3 regions of the Anaerobacillus sp. 63XJN7_4_ISO-PGPR-S23-413 genome follow, and region 3 is predicted to be linked to each of the others. Evidence: riboswitches for the same ligand, from Rfam matches in the RefSeq annotation. Region 3 holds a riboswitch; each other region holds the start of a gene.

Region 1 (6,413 bases), 700 kb from region 3:
ATAAAGTAACGAAGGTAAATAGTATATCGAGGAGAATTAGCAGCGGTGGTCTTTCGATTAAGGAAGCTTATGAAGAGCTTGACCAATTGGATAAAATGACCGAGCGGTATACATTTCCTAAGCAGTTAGTTGCTGCTGCGATTGCAAGCGGTTGTTTTCTAATTATGTTTCAAGGGGAGTGGGGAGATTTTCTTCCGGCAGTTCTTGCAGGGGGAGGTGGCTTTTATAGTGTTTCACTATTTAACCGCCTTGTACCGATAAAATTCTTCTCAGAGTTCCTTGCTTCATTTGTCATAGGATTACTCGCTGTCCTTTTTGTGTCTACTGGAATCGGTGGGCAACTTGATAAAATTATTATTGGTTCAGTGATGCCACTTGTTCCTGGTCTATTAATCACGAATGCTGTAAGGGATTTAATGGCGGGGCATTTAATATCTGGCCTATCTAAAGGCGCAGAGGCCTTTCTTACCGCATTTGCGATTGGAGCAGGCATTGCCCTTGTTGTATCATTTTTATAGAAAGGGAGGACAATTATGACAATTATTGCTCAGGTTTTGACGAGCTTTGTGGCAAGTGCAGCGTTTGGATTATTATTTAACGCTCCTAAATCCTCCCTTATTAAAGGCGGGTTTGTTGGCATGTGTGGCTGGATGATTTATTACGGAATGGAGGCATCAGGTATTGATGCTGTCATCGCCACTGTAACAGCCTCATTTGTCATCGCTGTTATTAGTCAGGTTTTTGCAAAGGTGTATCGGACACCAGTCATTATATTTAGTGTAGCGGGGATTATTCCGCTTGTTCCAGGTGGTCTGGCTTACGATGCGATGAGGAATTTCGTTCAAAATGATTACAATAGTGCCATTAACCTTGCAGCCAGAGCATTTATGATATCGGGATCCATTGCAGTAGGGTTAGTATTTTCGGAAGTGATCAATCAAATCATTCGGCATTCCACACTCGCAAGGGGTCAGAAATAGGTCTTCATCCTTTTGCAATGTAGGCATTCATTATGATAACGTTTAGTTGGATAACTGTGTCGAACGGTGTCAAATAATGTTAGTATCTGGGGAGGATCAATAATGAAAACCTATCCCCATCTCGGGTTGTTAACAATTCGATTGGTCGTAGGTATGCTTTTTTTTGCTCATGGTTTTTTAAAGTTTTCTGAAGGGATCACGAATACAGTAGCTTTTTTTGAGACGATCGGTATTTCTGGTTTTCTTGCTTATGTTGTGGCTATAGTTGAGTTAACTGGAGGAGTTTTGATGATTTTCGGCTTAGGAACGCGAATTGTCAGCGTACTGTTTTCCATGATTTTATTAGGAGCTCTTCTCTTTGTAAAGAGATCAACTGGAATGCTGGGCGGTTATGAACTAGACATTGCTTTTCTAGCTATGTCAGTGTCTTTATTTCTAGGAGGCGGCGGTCCATATAGTCTTTCAACATACCTTAAGAGAAAAGGTTGGTCGTTTAAGATCGATCAGGAGAAAGTAACAAAGGATTAAAGAGGAAGTGACTGAATGGCTAAACCAAAAAAGAAGTTAAAACCGGGTGCCAGATGGTTATTATTATTTGCGGGACTCGTTATTCTATTTTTGTTTATTAACTTTCTGTTTCATCCATTTGCAAATACAAAAGGATTTAAATTAGAGTCTCAACCGCACTTGGGTGAGGAAACAGCGCCAGTTGAAATTGTGCAATTTGGTGATTATAAATGCTCTTCATGTCAATCCTTTAATGAATCTTTGCTTCCAAAAATCCAAGAGGAATTATTAGCAACTGAGAAAGCAAAATTTTACTTTGTCCATTATCCGTTCCTCTATAAAGATTCCACGAGGGCTGCTGAATTTGCTGAGGTTGTTTATCAAGAATTAGGTAATGATGTATTTTGGCAATTTCATCATGTTCTGTATGACAAACATAAAAAAGGATCTGAGACGAAAGATGTTTTAACTGAATCTTTCTTAACGAAAACCCTTAGTGGTCTAGTTAGTGAAGAAGAAGCGGACAGAGTTGTTAAAGCCTATAAGAGTGGTGCAGGTGAGAAACGAGTAGAATCTGACCTTGCTTATGCAAATAAAAAGAATGTTTCAGAAACGCCTACCTTATTTGTAGATGGTAAGCGTTTTGACGGAACGAGTTTATCTGAATTGAAACAAATGGTTGAGGATTCAACCGACGAATAAATTAAGGCGCTGTGAAGGCGTCTTTTTTTTGTTGCATTCTAATTAATGGGTTCCTCTGCCGGCAAAAATCATTAAATAAACGTTTGTTTAAGGTATAAATAGTTAAACAAACGTTTGATTAACGAATGGTATTGACTTTTAGATCCCCGGCATGAAGAATAGAGAAGTACAATTGAATAAAATGGAAAAGGTGTACTGATTTCAGTACTTAATAGGGAAATTGGTGAAAATCCAATGCGGTCCCGCCACTGTAAGAAGTAAGGACGGTGCGTTACCCCACTTATCAATGATAGGGAAGGGGCATTCGTTCAACAAAGCTTCAAGCCAGGAGACCTGCCTTTTCTAAAGCACTGATTGACCTACGGACGATAGGGGGGTGTAACGGAGAAGACTGTGAAAAGTCTATTTGTTATGCATGCTCTTATGAAAAGAGTATGCATTTTTTATTGTTTAGAAAAGGAGAGATGATATGAAAAAGAATGTAAGCGAATCAAGAGTGTATAAGAGCAGCCGTATTTTTCCGCCTGACCTTAACAGCCATGGGACATTATTTGGGGGTAAACTCCTTGCCGATATGGATATGCTAGCATCAATCGCGGCGACAAGGCATTCTCGTCTAGAATGCGTGACAGTGTCTATGGATACGGTGGAGTTTTTACATCCTATAACGGAAGAGGATTCGATTCATTATGAAGCTTTTGTCATATGGACGGGTAAAAGCTCAATGGAAGTTTTTGTGAAAGTAAACGCCGAACACCTTTTAACGGGTGCCAATCGTATAGCAGCGACGTGTTTTATTACGTTTGTAGCCCTTCTCGACGGTAGACCAATGAAAGTACCTGGAATTCAGCCGGAAACTGAAGGGGAAAAGCAGCTTAACGAGCTAGCCCAAAAACGAGCTCAAACAAGATTGGATCGTAAAGAAACAAGCAAGAATCTAGGGGGAATCCTAACGTTGTTATAACCAGAAAAGAGGGCTGGAGTATTCCGGCTCTCTTTTGTTAGTCGTGAGACATTTTATCGTTATATTTTGGTTCATTCCTAAAAGATGGTTGTTTTGTATTTAAAACCACATCTAGCTGATAGGAGAGGGAATCACCCCTCACTCTAATAGAAACAATATTTACGAGAGAGGTTCCTTTTTAGATCCCCTGGAATCGGAAACTTTTTGTGGAAATCAAGTTAGTAAAAGAGTGTTGAGTGGTATAGGGATGAGAGTGAAATGAATAAAAACAAAGGAGACGGCCAATGTGGATTAGACATGATTTCTTCAAGTATATAACAGGTATTATTCTATTATTAATCTGTTTTTTCTTTTTGACAGAATTAGATTTATTGAAACCGGTGAAAACAATTATAGGTACATTGTTTTATCCAGTACTAATTGCTGGTTTTTTGTATTATGCAATCAAGCCTATTGTTAAGTTATTAAAAAAGATTCCATTTGTATCAGATATTGTCGCGATTTTAATTGTGTTTATAGGGATTGCGGGTATCCTCTATACTGGATTCACTTTTCTAGCAAACCCGATTCAGAGTCAGGTGTCAGAGTTTTCGAAGGAGTTGCCTGAGAAGCTGAAAGAATCAGCAAAAGAAGCTGAGAAAATGATGGAGAAAAATGATATGGGGATGCTTTCTGTAGAAAACCTCCAACAAAAAGCAACGAGCTATTTAGGTAATTTAACGCAAAGCCTCGGTGATCACATTATGCAGGTTGTGAGTGCATTAACAAGTGCTACGACAGTCCTTGTAATCGTACCTTTTGTCTTATTCTATTTTCTTAAAGATGATCATAAATTAAGCCCATTTCTCCTGAGATTTATTCCTAATAAACATCAGAGTGAAGGAGAACAGATCCTTCATAAGGTTGATAAAACTTTATCGGCCTATATTATTGGACAAATTATTGTAGCAATCGTAGACGGTGTCTTAATGTATGTTGGTTATTTAATCATTGGACTACCTTATGCATTAATATTAGGACTATTTGTGATGATCACAGCAGTGGTCCCATTTTTCGGACCAATTATTGGTGTGATACCTGCTCTGGTTGTCGCTTTAACACAAGAACCGATGTTAGCCTTGTATGTGATTATTATTACGATAGTTGTTCAACAGTTAGAAGGAAACCTGGTAGCGCCTGTTGTCTTAGGTAAAAGGTTAAACATACACCCTTTAACCATCATTTTACTACTAATTGTAGCAGCGGCTTTATATGGGTTCATTGGGATGCTGATTGCTATTCCACTTTACTCCGTCATTAAGGTCATCGTTAAGAATTTCTATGAATTTTATCGAATACGGCATCGATCCGAATTAACTGAATAACGGTAAAAGCCCCTACTTCATTGAGAAGTAGGGGCTTTTATTTGAGTAACACCTAAAAACATGTTGAGTAATCGCCTTATAAATAAATATGTGCAAGACGCTCATATGATTTTCTTCGCTCATCAAAATCATGTATGTTTGTGAGAACCATGAATTCTTCAGTTTGATAGTGTTCGGCTAATTCGTCGATTTTCTTCTTTACTGTTTCTCTAGATCCGATTATCATTCGTTTTCGATTATTTTTTATTCGTTCTTCTTCCGTTACTGTATAACGGTGCTGTTTAGCTTCGTCAATGGATGGCACTCGACTATCAAGACCTTTTTCTACTCGCAGAAGCCAGAGATCCTGACTTAAAGCAAGTTCTTCCGCCTCTTCGTCAGTTTCTCCACATACGACGAATAGGGCAATAATAGCTGAAGGAGAAGGACTATAATAAGTAGGTTGGAACAGTTGATAGTAAGTTTGGAGGGCGTTTTTACCTCGATCAGGTTTAATAAAATGCCCAAAGACATAGCCAATGCCCAATTCTGCTGCTTTTTTAGCACTATTCTCACCCATACCTAATAGCCAAAGAGAAGGGGGTGAGTCGGTTTGAGGAGCTGCTTTTATGCCGGCAAACTCGTGTCCTCTCGGCATAGAGTCAGTCAAGTAGTGGGAGAGCTCTTCTAATTGACGTGGGAATTCATTCAAGCTTTTATTAATGCCATCTGTTAAAGCTAATCGTGTTTTTGCTGTACCACCGGGTGAACGGCCGACTCCAAGGTCAACACGTCCTGGATGAAGAGCTTCTAGTTGTCGGAAATTCTCTGCCACTTTGAATGGACTATATTGTGGAAGCAGGACACCACCAGAGCCTACCTTGATATTAGAGGTTGAGGCTGCGATGTGAGACATCATAATCTCTGGAGAGGTGCTGGCAAGCCCTTTTGTACTATGGTGTTCTGCAAACCAGTATCGGTAGTATCCAAGAGCTTCTGCAGTACGTGCGAGTTCACGCGTATGCTCAAGTGTTTTATAGGCATCACTCCCTGAAGGTATAGGGACTTGATCAAGAATGCTTAATGTAACCATGGTCAGACTCCTTCCGCTTTATTAAGTAGTATTAACCTTCTATCATTATCGTAACGCGATAGGAAGGTATGTGATAGTAAGACGACTTTGTGTTTAAAATTTATTGTGAAACATTGAACAAACTTATTGCAATTAATACAAAAGGAACATATAATTACAATATAAAAATTGTGAAACACATCACATGATTGCGTCCTTTTATGTGAAATAATTCACAATTATACAAGGAGGAATTATTGATGAAAGTAGCAGTTGTTGGATGTACACATGCCGGAACGGCCGCAGTTACGAATATAGCAACACGTTATCCTGAAGCAGATATTACGGTTTATGAGCGTAATGATAATGTCTCTTTCTTATCTTGCGGAATTGCTCTTTATGTTGGAGGAGTTGTAAAAGATCCAAAAGGTTTATTCTATTCATCTCCTGAGAAGTTAGAAGAGATGGGTGTCACAATGAAAATGAAGCATGAAGTATTAGATATTGATTCTATAAACAATCGTATTAGCGTTAAGAATTTGAATACAAAAGAAGTGTTTGAGGATGATTACGATAAGCTTGTGATGGCGACAGGATCATGGCCGATTATTCCGCCTATTGAAGGAATTCAACTTAATAATATCCTTTTATCAAAAAACTATACCCAAGCTAATACAATTATCGAACGAGCAAAGGAAGCTAAACGCGTTACCGTTATTGGGGCAGGCTATATTGGAGTTGAGTTAGTAGAGGCTTTTCAGAAATATGGAAAAGAAGTAACCTTAATTGATGGAGAAGACCGTATCTTAAGTAAGTATCTTGATCCAGAGTTTACAGATATAATT
Region 2 (6,413 bases), 510 kb from region 3:
ATTAATATCGATCACGTTATCCAGCATTCTTACCTGAATTGGAATTAATCGCTCTAGTGCATTAGCTGCAACCGCACGCCCAAGATTAATACTTGATAGATTACAAACGACATAGTCACCAGGCGTTTTCGTAATGATAATTTTACCGTCTTTCGTGATTTCCTCTTCAACAGTCGTTGCACTCATATTTTGCATAATTTCCGTACAAAGATTGGAAGCATAGATCATACCAGCATGCTTATTCGGATTCGCTCGATTCACCGTATCTCGATAGAACATATAAGGCGTCCCAGTTTCCAATTGTGATTTCATAACTCGCTTCATAATCTCAATCGCCGGCACGGTTTTTCTTGAAAGTTCAGGATGGTTCACACATTTCCTATATTTCATACGAAACTCTCCTGATCCTTTTTCTTTGTCATAAGCATCTTCAAGAGAGAACCCCATCACCTGACGGACTTCATGCGGATCAAATAAATACCAGTCTCCACGGTCTTCCACTGCTTCCATAAAGATATCTGGAATACAAAGACCCGTGAAAAGATCATGTGTCCTCATTCGTTCGTCTCCGTTATTAAGCTTGGCATCAAGAAATTCGAAAACATCTTTATGCCAGACATCAAGATATACAGCAACAGCACCTTGACGCTGTCCTAGCTGGTCTACGCTCACAGCTGTATTGTTTAACTGCTTCATCCATGGTAAAACCCCAGATGAATTTCCTTTAAATCCTTTAATATCACTCCCACGAGAACGAATTTTCCCGAGATATGCTCCAATTCCTCCTCCATTTTTCGAAACGGTCGCTACATCTGTATTGCTGTCATAGATTCCTCTAAGACTGTCATCCACCGTATCGATAAAGCATGAGCTTAGTTGTCCATAGCTTTTCCCTGCATTTGAAAGAGTAGGAGTTGCTACTGTCATATATAAATTAGATAGCGCCCAATACGCTTCTTCAATCAGATTTAACCTCTTATCTTTTGGTTCATTTACCATGAGCGTCATAGCAATGACTAGAAAGCGCTCTTGAGGTAATTCATACACATTCTTATCATGATCTGTAGCTAGATAGCGGTCTGCGAGCGTTCGTAGTCCGATGTATGTAAACAAACGATCTCTTGATGGCTCGATTAATTTAGCAACATGCTCTACTTCATTCTTGGAATAAGACTGAAGGAGTGCCTTGTTATAAATCCCTTCATCTGTCAACTGTTGTAGAAGGCGATAGAAGCTTCCCCCACCATATACCTCTTTCTCAGTTCGATGTGAAAGAGACTTACGATAGAGCGAACGAAGATGAAAAGCTGCTGCCACATAAGTCCAGTCAGGTTCTGTTGCGCTAATTCGTTCAAGGGCATTTAAAACTAGAATATTACCAACCTCTTCTTGCGTTGATTCTTCTGAAATACCATCAATTGTTTTTTCAATAAAACTCTCACTAGCAAGTAACGGGTACTCATCTAAGAGCGTTCTTACTTCCTCTATCATTTTTGTTACTGTCATTTCTGCTACAGTACTCATATACCTCTCTCCTTTATCCATCCAAAATAAAAGGCTCACTCTCGGAAGAGTGAGCCTGGAGAAAACGACAACGTATAAATGAACGTACTCGTACATTTACCCTGCCATTTCTCACCCTCAACCCCCGAAGAATAGAAACGTTTTTGACTATACGGCAGGTCTACTGGCTTGTGCTTCTTCCTTGGCAAGCCTTCCCGGAATTAACTCCAGTGGCTTCTTGCCTCGTCCACACGACAGTTGCGGGGACAGCTCCGGATTCAGACCGGATTCCCTATTAAGTCGTTATACGACACCGCATACTCAATTATTTAATTACGTACAATTCACACCATATATAGTATCCGAAACACTTGATAGTTACTAAATATTGATAACCTCATCTTACATGATGCTTTAATTTAGCACAAGCTTTATTGTTACATTGACTTCGATTTATTTCAACTCTAAAGACACTCACCTATCACTTTCAACATGCTCATGCATATATTGTTGATACCTAAAAAAGTTTCCTAAAGGAAAGAAAGGTGAGTATGATGAAAAGATTATCTTCGGTTAATTTTAAGAAATTGGCTGGCTATACACAACTCTGTCAGAAATTTGGTATTTTGAGTGAACAAGAAAGCAAAGAAATTCTACAAAAGTTAAGTGAGCATAAAACATAAAGTTCTAACTACGATTGAAAAGGAAGCGAGATCACGATCCTTCCTCCCTTTTTATTGTCTTCGGCGTAAATGTTACCATTATGCTTTTCTACTATTGTTTTCGTAATCGATAGACCAATGCCAGAACCTGACTTGTCACCTGTATAGAATCGTTCAAAAACGCGCTGTGGATTCTCGCCAAAGCCTTTACCATCATCTTCAACCTCAATATAAACTTGACCATTATCTTGGTGGACATGTACTTCTATAACGGACGAAGCGAATCGAAGGGCATTACCGAATATATTCATAAAAGCTTGCTTCATTTTATCACTGTCCATCTTAACGTCTATGGCATGATCAGTGTCATACCTTACCTCTATTTGCCGTTGATGTGCAAGTGGTTTTACCGCAGTGATGACTTCCATCAACACGTGATGAAGATCGACTACTTCATAAGTAAAAGATTCATCTACTGTTTCTAACCTAGTTAAATAAGAAATGTCCTGCACGATCTTTTTTAAACGCTGCGTTTCTTTCACAATTACTTCAAGACTATACTCGACGTCCTCTCCTACGATTACTTCATCTAGAATCCCTTCCGCATTCCCTTGAATGGCCATTAGAGGTGTTTTTAATTCATGAGACGCATTTTGAAGGAATTCCTTCTGATCAAAATCATTTTTTCGAAGTTGCTCCGTTAGTTCTTGAAACGTCTTAGCAAGTTCATTGATTTCATCCTTTGTTTTAAGCGTCAACGGGGGTTGTTCCTTGCGCATCGTAAATTCCCTCATGTGGTTGGCAAGTAATCGAATTGGCCCCGCTATTCCTTTCTGCATAATAGCAGCAAGGAGCACGGCAACAGCAGCAGATACTAAAAGACTAACAGCCTGTGATTGCTGAATAATCCGATTGAAACCTTCAAGACTTTCTACCTTCGTAAATAGCACAATACTGCCAACTTGCTCTCGTGAAAGACTAATTGGCACTTCCTCTGTAACGTATAATTTTCCTTTGTTTTCTTCATAATCAATTCGAACTACTTCATCGACATTCGAATAAATTGCCTTCTCGTTTGCATTATAAATTATAAATTGAGATGAGATTAAATTGCCTGCCATTTCAATTCTTCTGCGATCAAGTAACCTATTTGGTGAATTTTCGCCCTTCCACTGTCGATCTTCGAGCATTTGACTAATTTGCAATCCCTCTTTTTGCAGCTGTTCTCTCGTTTCGCGCACAAGATATTCTTGAAACAAATATTGAAATGAAATAGTAGTAATAAGCAGAATAACAACAATAAGAACGATATAACTAAGAAACAATTTGGTACCGATATTAACCTTCTTCATCGATTTTATAGCCATACCCCCAGACTGTCGCAATCTTCGCTTGCGCATTTGCATCTGACATCTTTTTACGTAGCCTTTTCACAAGGTCATCAATAATCCTGCCATCACCTACATATTGATAACCCCAAATGGCTTCAATTAATCTCTCTCTTGTAAACGGTTGTCCTGAATGTTGGAGGAGATAGGCGAGCACATCGTACTCTTTCGGCGTTAAAGCCATTTCTTCCTCATTCACTAATAACAGTCTTTTTTTCTTATTTAAACGTACGTTCTGAACAGTGATTTCTTGTGAAGAATGGTTTTTCTCTAGGCGATTCATCCGTTTGAATAGATTCTTAATACGCACAACAAGTTCTCTAGGGCTAAAAGGTTTCGTTAAGTAATCATCAGCACCAAGTTCAAGGCCTAGTATCCGATCAAGCTCTTCATCTCTTGCGGAAACAACGATAACGGGAATGTAAGAATACTTTCTTAACCGTCGAAGGAGTTCAAGTCCATCAACATTTGGCATCATAATATCTAATACTAATAAATCGGGTTCAATTGTTTCTAGAGCACTTAACACTTCTGCCCCATCTGTAAAGGTTGAGACAATAAACCCTTCTTTTTTTAAATACTTCTCTAAAATATCACGTATATTTTGTTCATCATCTATCACAAAAACGTGCTGCATCTCTCTCAACTCCGTTCCCTTTTCACATCTTAGACGAAATGTGCTTTTCATACTCTTTATATTATCCTAGCCTTATCTGACAGTAAATCAGCCGCATGTCTTCAAAACATACGAAAGAGATAGGGGGCCCCTATCTCTCGCTAAGATTAGCTAAGTTTTTCAATCAGCTGATCAAGTATATCATTTTTTTGTTTCACAATTTCTTGAGCCTGCTCTCGCTTGGCTTCCATCTCTTCGCGCATTTCTTCTCTTGCGGCTTTCTCTTCGTCGGTTAACTCTGGACGCTCTCCACTTTCTTCAAGTTCCTGCTTCTTAGACTCTCTCTCTTCATGAGCAGCCTGTGCTTCATCATGCATCGCATCAAGCTGTGAGTTTAGATCAGCAAGCTCTTTCTGAAGCTCATCGACACCTTCAACACTAGAAGCATCCTGATCAAGCAAAAGGTCGATTAATTGATCTTTTTTCTCAGCAGTTGCCATTTTCAGTTCGCGATCTAGAGAGCGGTCTTCGAAGTGACCTCTTTTCCCATGATGTCCTCTAGTACCTGCCATCTCCTGGGTTTGCCCTACTGTTTGCTCTTCTATTTCAGTTGACTCGTCATCTGCCGCATTAACATTTGCTCCAGCTATCCCCCCAGCTAAAACCATAGAGGCAACACCAATCATCCATTTGTTCATCTTCATCAATCTCCCTTCATAGGTATGTTCTTACAATACCTATTATGGACAACAACTTACGAAGAAATTTGTAAGAATGATGTGAAAATGATGTGAGTTTGCTCTATCTCTTTTTTAATTGGTCGATCACTTTAGCATCCAAACTACGTACATGCAAATCACGCTGTGGAAACGGTATCTCAACGTTGTGATCTGCAAGAATTCGGTTAATGCGGAAGTTTAAATTACTCTTCGTTTCTACCGCTGCTTTTGGTGACGAGATCCAAATGAATAGTTGAAAATCAAGTGATGAATCACCAAAACCAAGGAAATTCACAAAAGGAGGAGGAGTCTCAAGCACATACATGGAATTCTCTTTTTCTTCCATAGCTACTTGAAGCAATAGCGATCTCACAAGTTCCACATCTGAACCGTATGCCACCCCTATTGGTAAAACGAGGCGCAATCTTGAGTCTCCATAAGAGTGGTTCACAACCTGCTCTTCGATAAAATACGAATTTGGCATAATAATCCGTTCATTGTCTAGTGTTCGAATAATCGTGGCACGCATGTTAATTTTTTCAATGTCTCCAATAACATCGTTTATGATCACTCGATCACCTACTTTAATTGGTCTTTCAAATAAAATAATTAAACCAGAAATAAAGTTATTTGCGATGTTCTGCATTCCAAAACCGATTCCAACCCCAAGTACTCCTGCAAAGACCGTTAAAGCACTTAGATCAATCCCGACTGTCGTTAAACTAATAACGACCGCTATCACCATCAATGTGTAATGAAAAACACGATTGAACGTAAATTGCAAGCCTGTATCCAGGCTGTATCGATCATAAAGCGGAGGCATAAGAAAGGAAGTTGCAATCTTTGAAAGTCGATTTGCAAGAGTAATGATAAATAGTGCAATTAATATAAGAAACAACGAGATTTCAACACTACCAATTGCAAATAATTGACTAAACATCCAACTGTTATCGGAAAAATAAAATAAAACAAATAGCAGGATGGCATACCCTGTTGTCCAATTTATAAATGAGAGGAAAGCTGGTCGAATACCGTTTGGGTAATTCTCCTCTTTGTCTCGTTTTGTCAGCCATAATTTGATCAGAAATCGAATCAGGAATAGACCTAGTATCACAGAAATTGTAATGACTATGTCCATAATGTTCGCATTGTCTAAAATTGAATGCACAAAAGGCAACCCCTTTTTTATTCAGTTATCCTTTATCATATCATGGAAATTGTAACCTCCGCAGGTCTTACACCGTCTAATTCTTTAAGAAACTTCTAATCGATTTACAAATAATCACGAAGCGGGGACAAACTTATGAGAAGATGGATCCTTCTTATCTGTACATCAATTCTTTTACTAGCAGGATGTAGTTCTAATAATGGAAACTTTTCAAATGAAAGTAGCGATATAGCTACTTCAACTGATCAATCCACAGATGAAAACCAGGGAGGAAATGAAAGAGAAAAAGAGAAAAATTCGTCTTCTATAGAAAAATCAGAAACGCCTGCCTTACAGCAAGATCGCAAGGTAATCTTC
Region 3 (6,413 bases):
ACGACAAGAACGGTGAGCGTCATGAGGGCACCTTTTTGTTTGCGGTTCGCACCATAGTTCCAGCGTTTGTCGAGAAAGTTGATAAGTGAGCCAAACCACTTCACTGGATGCGGCCATTTTGGTGGATCGCCAATCAGCAGATCCAGAAAAAAAGCGAGGCTAATCGCAAGAAGGTGATACATGATCATAGCGAGAGCCTCGTACGGTACTTTTCAAGTGCCTCTGTCGTACAGTTGTAAACGCCGAGGCTAATCAATTTTCCGAGCGTTGTGATCGTGCCCGCGTATGCCTGATGCTGTCCACGCTGTGTCGCGGCGATCAGAATGCTGTCTGTAGAAGTACCTGTTGCTATGGTGCCTGTCACCGAGTCTTTTACTTGCTGGTCGTGCATGACTTTAACCTTTGCTTCCGTTGCGGTCATGATGCTTTGGATGAATGCTTCATCTGTGAGCGTTCCGTTCACGAAAATCCACGTGTTGATCGTTCCGGGAAGCGGCTCGTATACGTGCTCTGCGCTTTTCGATGCATCGACGGCGTTTCCAACGCCTGCCGTTACAACGACAAATACCGAAACGCCTTCATCTTCTACTAAGCGGTAAGAGACATCCTCTAGTCGAACGGCCGTCATCATGCCAACTGTTTCTGTCGGATCGATGCCGTGCTCCTCTAAAAACGTCGCCATTTCTTCTTTATGATCTGAGCAGCTGTAGCTTTTAGGGACGTGTCGGTTGACGAACGTGCGATACCAGCCAGTTCCAGATCCTACGACACCAGAAGACATCGTCCGAAGCGGAAATGGTGTCGTGAGAGTGATCATGTTATCTGACCGCTTAAGGTAGCGCTCATCAATGGTAAGATTGCTTTGATCCTCTGCCTGTTTTTCTGGCAATAACAGCATTTGTGGCTTTGGCACGGTCGGATGCGGATGCTTTTCAATTTTTGTGCGATAAACCGATTGAATGCGCTGTTCGTTTAGAACGTCATTTGGCTTGTTGTGCATGTTGATTTTCCCATTTTCAAGAAGAAGCAGGCGGTCACAGTACAGACCTGCCAGATTCAAGTCGTGAAAAATCGAAATCACTGTTAGCCCCTGTTCGCGCGTCCATTTTTTTAAGAGATCGAGCAGTTCTTTTTGATAAGAAAGGTCGAGGTGGTTCGTCGGCTCGTCTAATAAGAGAATCTCGGGTTCCTGCGCAAGCGCCTGTGCGAGAAAGACGCGCTGACGCTCACCGCCTGAGAGTTCGTTCACGTAGTTATCCGCGAAGGCGGCGGTTCCCGTTTGCTCCATTGTACGCTGTACAACCGCCTCGTCATACTCGCTCCACATTTGAAACCATCCCGTCTGATGGGCGTAGCGTCCGAGCGAAACGGTTTCTTTAACGGTATAAGGAAAAGCCTGATCCGCATGCTGTGGAAGAACCGCGAGCACGCGCGCCAGCTGTTTCGCTGAGTAGCTTGAGAGCGACTTATCTTTGAGCATAATTGAGCCGGACTTTGCCTTTAGAATGCCGCTAACCATTTTAAAAATAGTCGTTTTGCCGCTTCCGTTTGGTCCAACGATGCCGAGAAGCTCACCTTGATTCACATCAAACGAAATGTCATCAAGTACGTCGTGACCGGGGTATCCTCCTGTAACAGAATGTACGCTTAGCATGCTTATCCTCTTCTTTCCTTACGTCTTCGTATTAAAATGATGGCAAATACCGGGGCACCGATAAGCGATGTGATGACGCCAATCGGCAGCTCAGTTGGTGAAATGATCGTTCTTGAAATTAAATCAGCGATGATTAGAAAAGCAGCTCCAAGTAAAATGGAGAGTGGCAGTAAATGCCTGTGATCCGGACCCCATAGGAGGCGCGTTAAATGCGGAATCACAAGGCCAACGAAACCAATCGTTCCTGAAACCGCAACAGCTGCCCCTGTTAAAATCGAGCCGCCGATTAGAATCCAAAGCTTTCGTTTCGCGACGTTCACGCCGATATGCTGAGCGCGTTCTTCACCAAAAGACATCGCGTTCAGCTCCTTGCTGCTAAAGAGCAGGATCCCTGATCCAATGATGAAAAAGGGAAGAATGATCCCGATGTATTCCCATCCGCGCATCGACACGCTTCCAAGGAGCCAGCCGATAATTTGACGAAGCTCCTCTCCTGTTAAGGCGATCATAAGTGACAGGAGTGAGCCAAGGAATGAGCTAAACACAATTCCTGTTAGGATGATCGTCTCCACGCGCATCGATCGCTCGATTTGTCGTGCGAAAAAGAGCACGAGGAAAATCGTGAGAATCGATGCAGCGATGCTCATAACTGGTAGGGTGAACATGCCGACAAACGGAATGGACAGGTTGAAAAACAGCACGAGTACCGCTCCAACTGATGCTCCGGATGAAACGCCGAGCACGTACGGATCCGCTAGTGGATTACGCAAAAGACCTTGAAAGGCGGCCCCTGCTATCGCAAGAGACGCCCCCACTAGACCTGCCAAAATGACGCGTGGCAAGCGAATATCCATCACAATCGTTGTAAACATTGGATCGGTTTTGCCTATGAATGGAAGGTGTAAAACTTCGCTTCCGATTAATTTTAGAATGGTAAGCACTGGAACTGAAACAGTACCGATTGAAATGCCAAGGAGCATGGCACCAATTAAGAGTGCTATCGCAATCGGATAGGCAATTAAACGTTTATTCAGCAAAAACATCCGGGTAAACCGCTTTTGCAAGTTCCTCTACTCCTTCAGTAAGACGAGGGCCAGAGCGCGTAACAAGGTCAGAGTGCACATCAACAACCTGCTCATCTTTGACAGCCGTCACGTCTTGCCAGCCGTCGCGGCTTAACACTTGTTCAACTGGCTTCTCTGTATAGTAACCGTACGTTGTGATGATCACGTCAGGATTCGCTTTGATAATCGCTTCCTGATCCACCTGGTTCCAGCCTTCCTGATCGTGCGTCACGTTCTTCGCGTGAATCATCGTTAGCATGTCATCCATAAACGTATTCTTCCCTGGAGAGTAGATTTCAGGCGCAGGGGCAACTTCGACGAAGACATTTTTCTGATCTTCTTCACTAATGCTTTCTGCTTTTGCTTGAATGCCTTCAAGATCTTGCTTCATTTCATCGATCGCGGTTTCCGCTTCTTCCGTTTCACCGGTTGCTTGTCCAATCATTTCGATGGAAGCGTACACTTCATCGAAGCTTTTCGCATCGTTCACAACGAGTACAGTGATTCCAGCATCACGAAGCTGCTGTAGACCTGCTTCTGAGTTATGTGCGCTTGAGCCGTGTGCAAGTACGAGATCAGGCTTTAGAGAAATGATTTTCTCCACGTTAAATTCCATGCCGCCGATTTTTTCAATATCAGCCGTTTCTTCTGGATAGTTGGCGAAGTCAGATACGCCAACTACTTCTTCCCCTGCTCCCAGGTCGAAAAGGATCTCAGTGTTACTCGGGATTAAGGAGACAATTTTTTCAGGATCTTTTTCGATCGTAACATCCTCGTCCAACGCATCCGTTATCGTTACTGGGAAAGCGCTATCTTCTGACTGTTCAGCTTGCTCTGTATTCGCATTTCCTTCATTTGTCGCGCTGTTCTCTTCACTCGCTCCGCAACCTGCGATGGTTCCTGTAACGAGAAAAAGTAAAACGAGTAGTGAATAAAGCTTTTTCATGTGTGTTTCTCCTCCTGTTTTCTGATGTCTCTAAACTAAAAAATCCCCACGCACGAGGGCATGAAGATGGTCGAATGGAAGTAACGGTGCATAAAGGCACCTGAATCCGTTCGCACATCCCTATCCTCGTAGGCTGTTCGCGCTTGATTCAGGCAGGTCTCCTGGCTCATGGTTATCGCATGCTGCTCCTTCCCATTCGCTGTTTCGAACAGTGGATTCTGCAGCAGGCGACCATTTACAGTGGCGGGACCGCGCTGGAATTGCACCAGCTTCCCTATTAAGTCTTCATTGAAAAGACACCTGAATCGATCACTATGTAATTGGTAACAGGTTTATTATACATGATTGCGGGAGTGGGGGGAACAGTTGTGTTTTGAGGGGGTCAGGCTCGCGCCTGACCCCCTTCACAAACAAAAAACCATCATTGTCCACCCACGGTGGACAATGATGGTAATTCCTTTACTCTTCCTTCGCTTCTTCTACCATTTTCTTCAGGTCATCAATTGTTTGTCCTTCAAACGGCTCGCCGTTCACAAAGAGAGCTGGTGTGCCAGTAACGTCGAGATCACGGGCTTTCGATAAGTCGTAGTCGATCGCCGCTTCTCCTTCGCCATCTTTAAAAGCTGCAAGAACCTGTTCAGCTTTTTCTTCATCAGTCACTTCTTTTAGCGTGTCTACAAGGTAATCTTCTGTGTAGATGTCCTGCTTTTCCGTGCCTTCTGTTTGCTTTTCATACATTAATGAGTGGAATTCCCAGAACACGTCATTCCCAAGCTCCTGGTACACCACTTCAGCAAATTCCGCTGAGCGATCGGAATCAACATTAATAAATGGATAGTTGATAAACGAGAATTTGATTTCCCCTGTTTGAATTAACTCTTGATCAATTTGCGGGAAAAAAGACTGTTCGAATGCTTTACAGTAAGGACATTTGTAATCTCCAAATTCAATCACTTCTACCTGCGCATTTTCATCACCGAGAAATGGTTGCTCCATCGCTTTTTCCTCTGAACCATCAGAACTCGAGCCGCTTGAAACGACGATCACGATTACGATAACTGCAGCGACAGCGGCCACTAACCAGTAGATCCATGCTTTCGATTTTTTCTGCGCATTAGCTATTGTTTGCTTGTTCGGTTGCTTTTTCTTATTCTTATTTGCCATGATTCTTCCTCCTATGATTGTTTCGAAAAGTATTTGTAATCAACGGAAATGGCTCCACCTCCGCTAATCAAAACAGCGACTGACATACCGAGAAGAGCAAGATCCAATTCATACCCTCCGATAAATCCTGTCGTTAGTTTAACCGTAAAGATCGCTCCTAGCATGACGATCATGAAAAGCAAAGAAACAATGCGTGTGCCTAGTCCTACGATCATAAGAAGACCTCCGACTAGTTCAATCGTTGCAACGACATACGCTAAACCACCCAAAATGCCAATGCTCTCGAAAAATCCAGCGGTATTTCCAATCCCTCCAGCAAATTTATCTAGGCCGTGAACCGTAAAAATAAGACCGAGAACGATTCGTAGTACGACAAGGGCAACGTTTTGTGATAAATTCATAAATTAATTCCCTCCTAATTTTAACACTACGATATGTAGTGTTTGTTTCCGAAAAAGAATTAGGGTGTCGCCACCATAAACATGATGGATAACCCTAACACAATATAAAGTGAGTAAAGTACTGTCCCAACAGGCAACGTTACGTGCACTTCTTTTTCTGGCGCAAGAATATGTTGTATGCGATCGTTCACAGACGTTTCCGCAAAAGATACAGCAAAAGCATGACGCTGTCTGTGATCGCTTTTTAATAGTTTTAATAACGCGCTACTAAGATCAAGCATATTTGCTTCTTTCATCGCAAACCGATCCGCGGCAATTTCGCGTAGCGTGTGATAGTGATTTGATACCCATTTCAAAATCGGCACGTACCAAAGCGCGTGGACGAGAAGGGTGATGATAAATTTTTTCAATGGATCACGATGCTGCTGATGAAAAGTTTCGTGATAAATCACGGCGCGCAGCTCTTCTTTGCTCAACAGGCTAACTAGTTCAGTCGAAAGAACTATTTTGGGTTTAATCATTCCATATGTAAGCGCGATAGGCTCATCGCTTCTAATCACCTGGAGTGCCTGCTTTCCTAAATCGAAATTCCGAATGACTACCTGTGTGACAGTGTCTTCACGAAGAAGCGACAGCCGTTTCGAAAAGGTGACATATCGATAAATTTGCTTCACGATCATCATCACGATTAATGAAAATGTTGAGAGAATCAGAACTTCTAATAGCATGTTCATAGATGATAAACCGATCGCGCGAAGCATATTATGGCAGGCTTCAAGTACGCTTAACATAAGCGTCCAGTTCGAATATAAATGCAGACTGTATAGTGACATTTGAACAATCATCGTGGCTACAAGAAAAAAAGACAGCATAAACAAAAATCGCGGCTGTTTTATTCTCATCTTACTTCTCCTTTAGCTGCTTGATTTTTTGCTCAAGCTTTTCGATCAAAACTGGATCCGCTTCATCGAGCGCATCAAGCATATGATTCACAGCAAGCGGACCAAATTCATCCATTAGATCCTTTGTTAATTCCTTCGATTGCGTTTGTAAAAAATCTTCTTTCGATAGAAGCGGCTTAAACATTGACGTGCGCTTTTCAACTCGTTTTACTAGAATTCCTTTATCCACGAGACGATTCATGACCGTCATAACCGTGTTAAAGTTCGTACTTTTCTCTTGAT

Evidence for each region. A riboswitch is a leader RNA that binds a small molecule or an ion and turns the genes downstream of it on or off. The one in region 3 is predicted to bind cobalamin.
Region 1: linked by a shared signal. The riboswitch ahead of AC0VYO_RS02040 (acyl-CoA thioesterase) and the one ahead of AC0VYO_RS20325 (ABC transporter substrate-binding protein) in region 3 are both predicted to bind cobalamin.
Region 2: linked by a shared signal. The riboswitch ahead of AC0VYO_RS17980 (ribonucleoside-diphosphate reductase subunit alpha) and the one ahead of AC0VYO_RS20325 (ABC transporter substrate-binding protein) in region 3 are both predicted to bind cobalamin.

The regions. Positions count from the first base shown of each region.
Region 1 is NZ_CM149688.1:365,026-371,438, forward strand. It holds gene AC0VYO_RS02020 (threonine/serine exporter family protein) at 1-518, shown strand, start outside; gene AC0VYO_RS02025 (threonine/serine exporter family protein) at 534-980, shown strand; gene AC0VYO_RS02030 (DoxX family protein) at 1,083-1,508, shown strand; gene AC0VYO_RS02035 (DsbA family protein) at 1,524-2,189, shown strand; cobalamin riboswitch at 2,361-2,544, shown strand; gene AC0VYO_RS02040 (acyl-CoA thioesterase) at 2,659-3,153, shown strand; gene AC0VYO_RS02045 (AI-2E family transporter) at 3,438-4,517, shown strand; gene AC0VYO_RS02050 (LLM class flavin-dependent oxidoreductase) at 4,594-5,589, opposite strand; gene AC0VYO_RS02055 (CoA-disulfide reductase) at 5,829-6,413, shown strand, end outside.
Region 2 is NZ_CM149688.1:3,427,379-3,433,791, forward strand. It holds gene AC0VYO_RS17980 (ribonucleoside-diphosphate reductase subunit alpha) at 1-1,506, opposite strand, end outside; cobalamin riboswitch at 1,661-1,836, opposite strand; gene AC0VYO_RS17985 (sensor histidine kinase) at 2,195-3,517, opposite strand; gene AC0VYO_RS17990 (response regulator transcription factor) at 3,504-4,190, opposite strand; gene AC0VYO_RS17995 (hypothetical protein) at 4,337-4,867, opposite strand; gene AC0VYO_RS18000 (mechanosensitive ion channel family protein) at 4,971-6,056, opposite strand; gene AC0VYO_RS18005 (DUF4349 domain-containing protein) at 6,192-6,413, shown strand, end outside.
Region 3 is NZ_CM149688.1:3,934,073-3,940,485, forward strand. It holds gene cbiB (adenosylcobinamide-phosphate synthase CbiB) at 1-188, opposite strand, end outside; gene AC0VYO_RS20315 (adenosylcobinamide amidohydrolase) at 185-1,654, opposite strand; gene AC0VYO_RS20320 (FecCD family ABC transporter permease) at 1,657-2,697, opposite strand; gene AC0VYO_RS20325 (ABC transporter substrate-binding protein) at 2,681-3,664, opposite strand; cobalamin riboswitch at 3,799-3,983, opposite strand; gene AC0VYO_RS20330 (DsbA family protein) at 4,124-4,828, opposite strand; gene AC0VYO_RS20335 (DoxX family protein) at 4,840-5,229, opposite strand; gene AC0VYO_RS20340 (M56 family metallopeptidase) at 5,289-6,131, opposite strand; gene AC0VYO_RS20345 (BlaI/MecI/CopY family transcriptional regulator) at 6,133-6,413, opposite strand, start outside.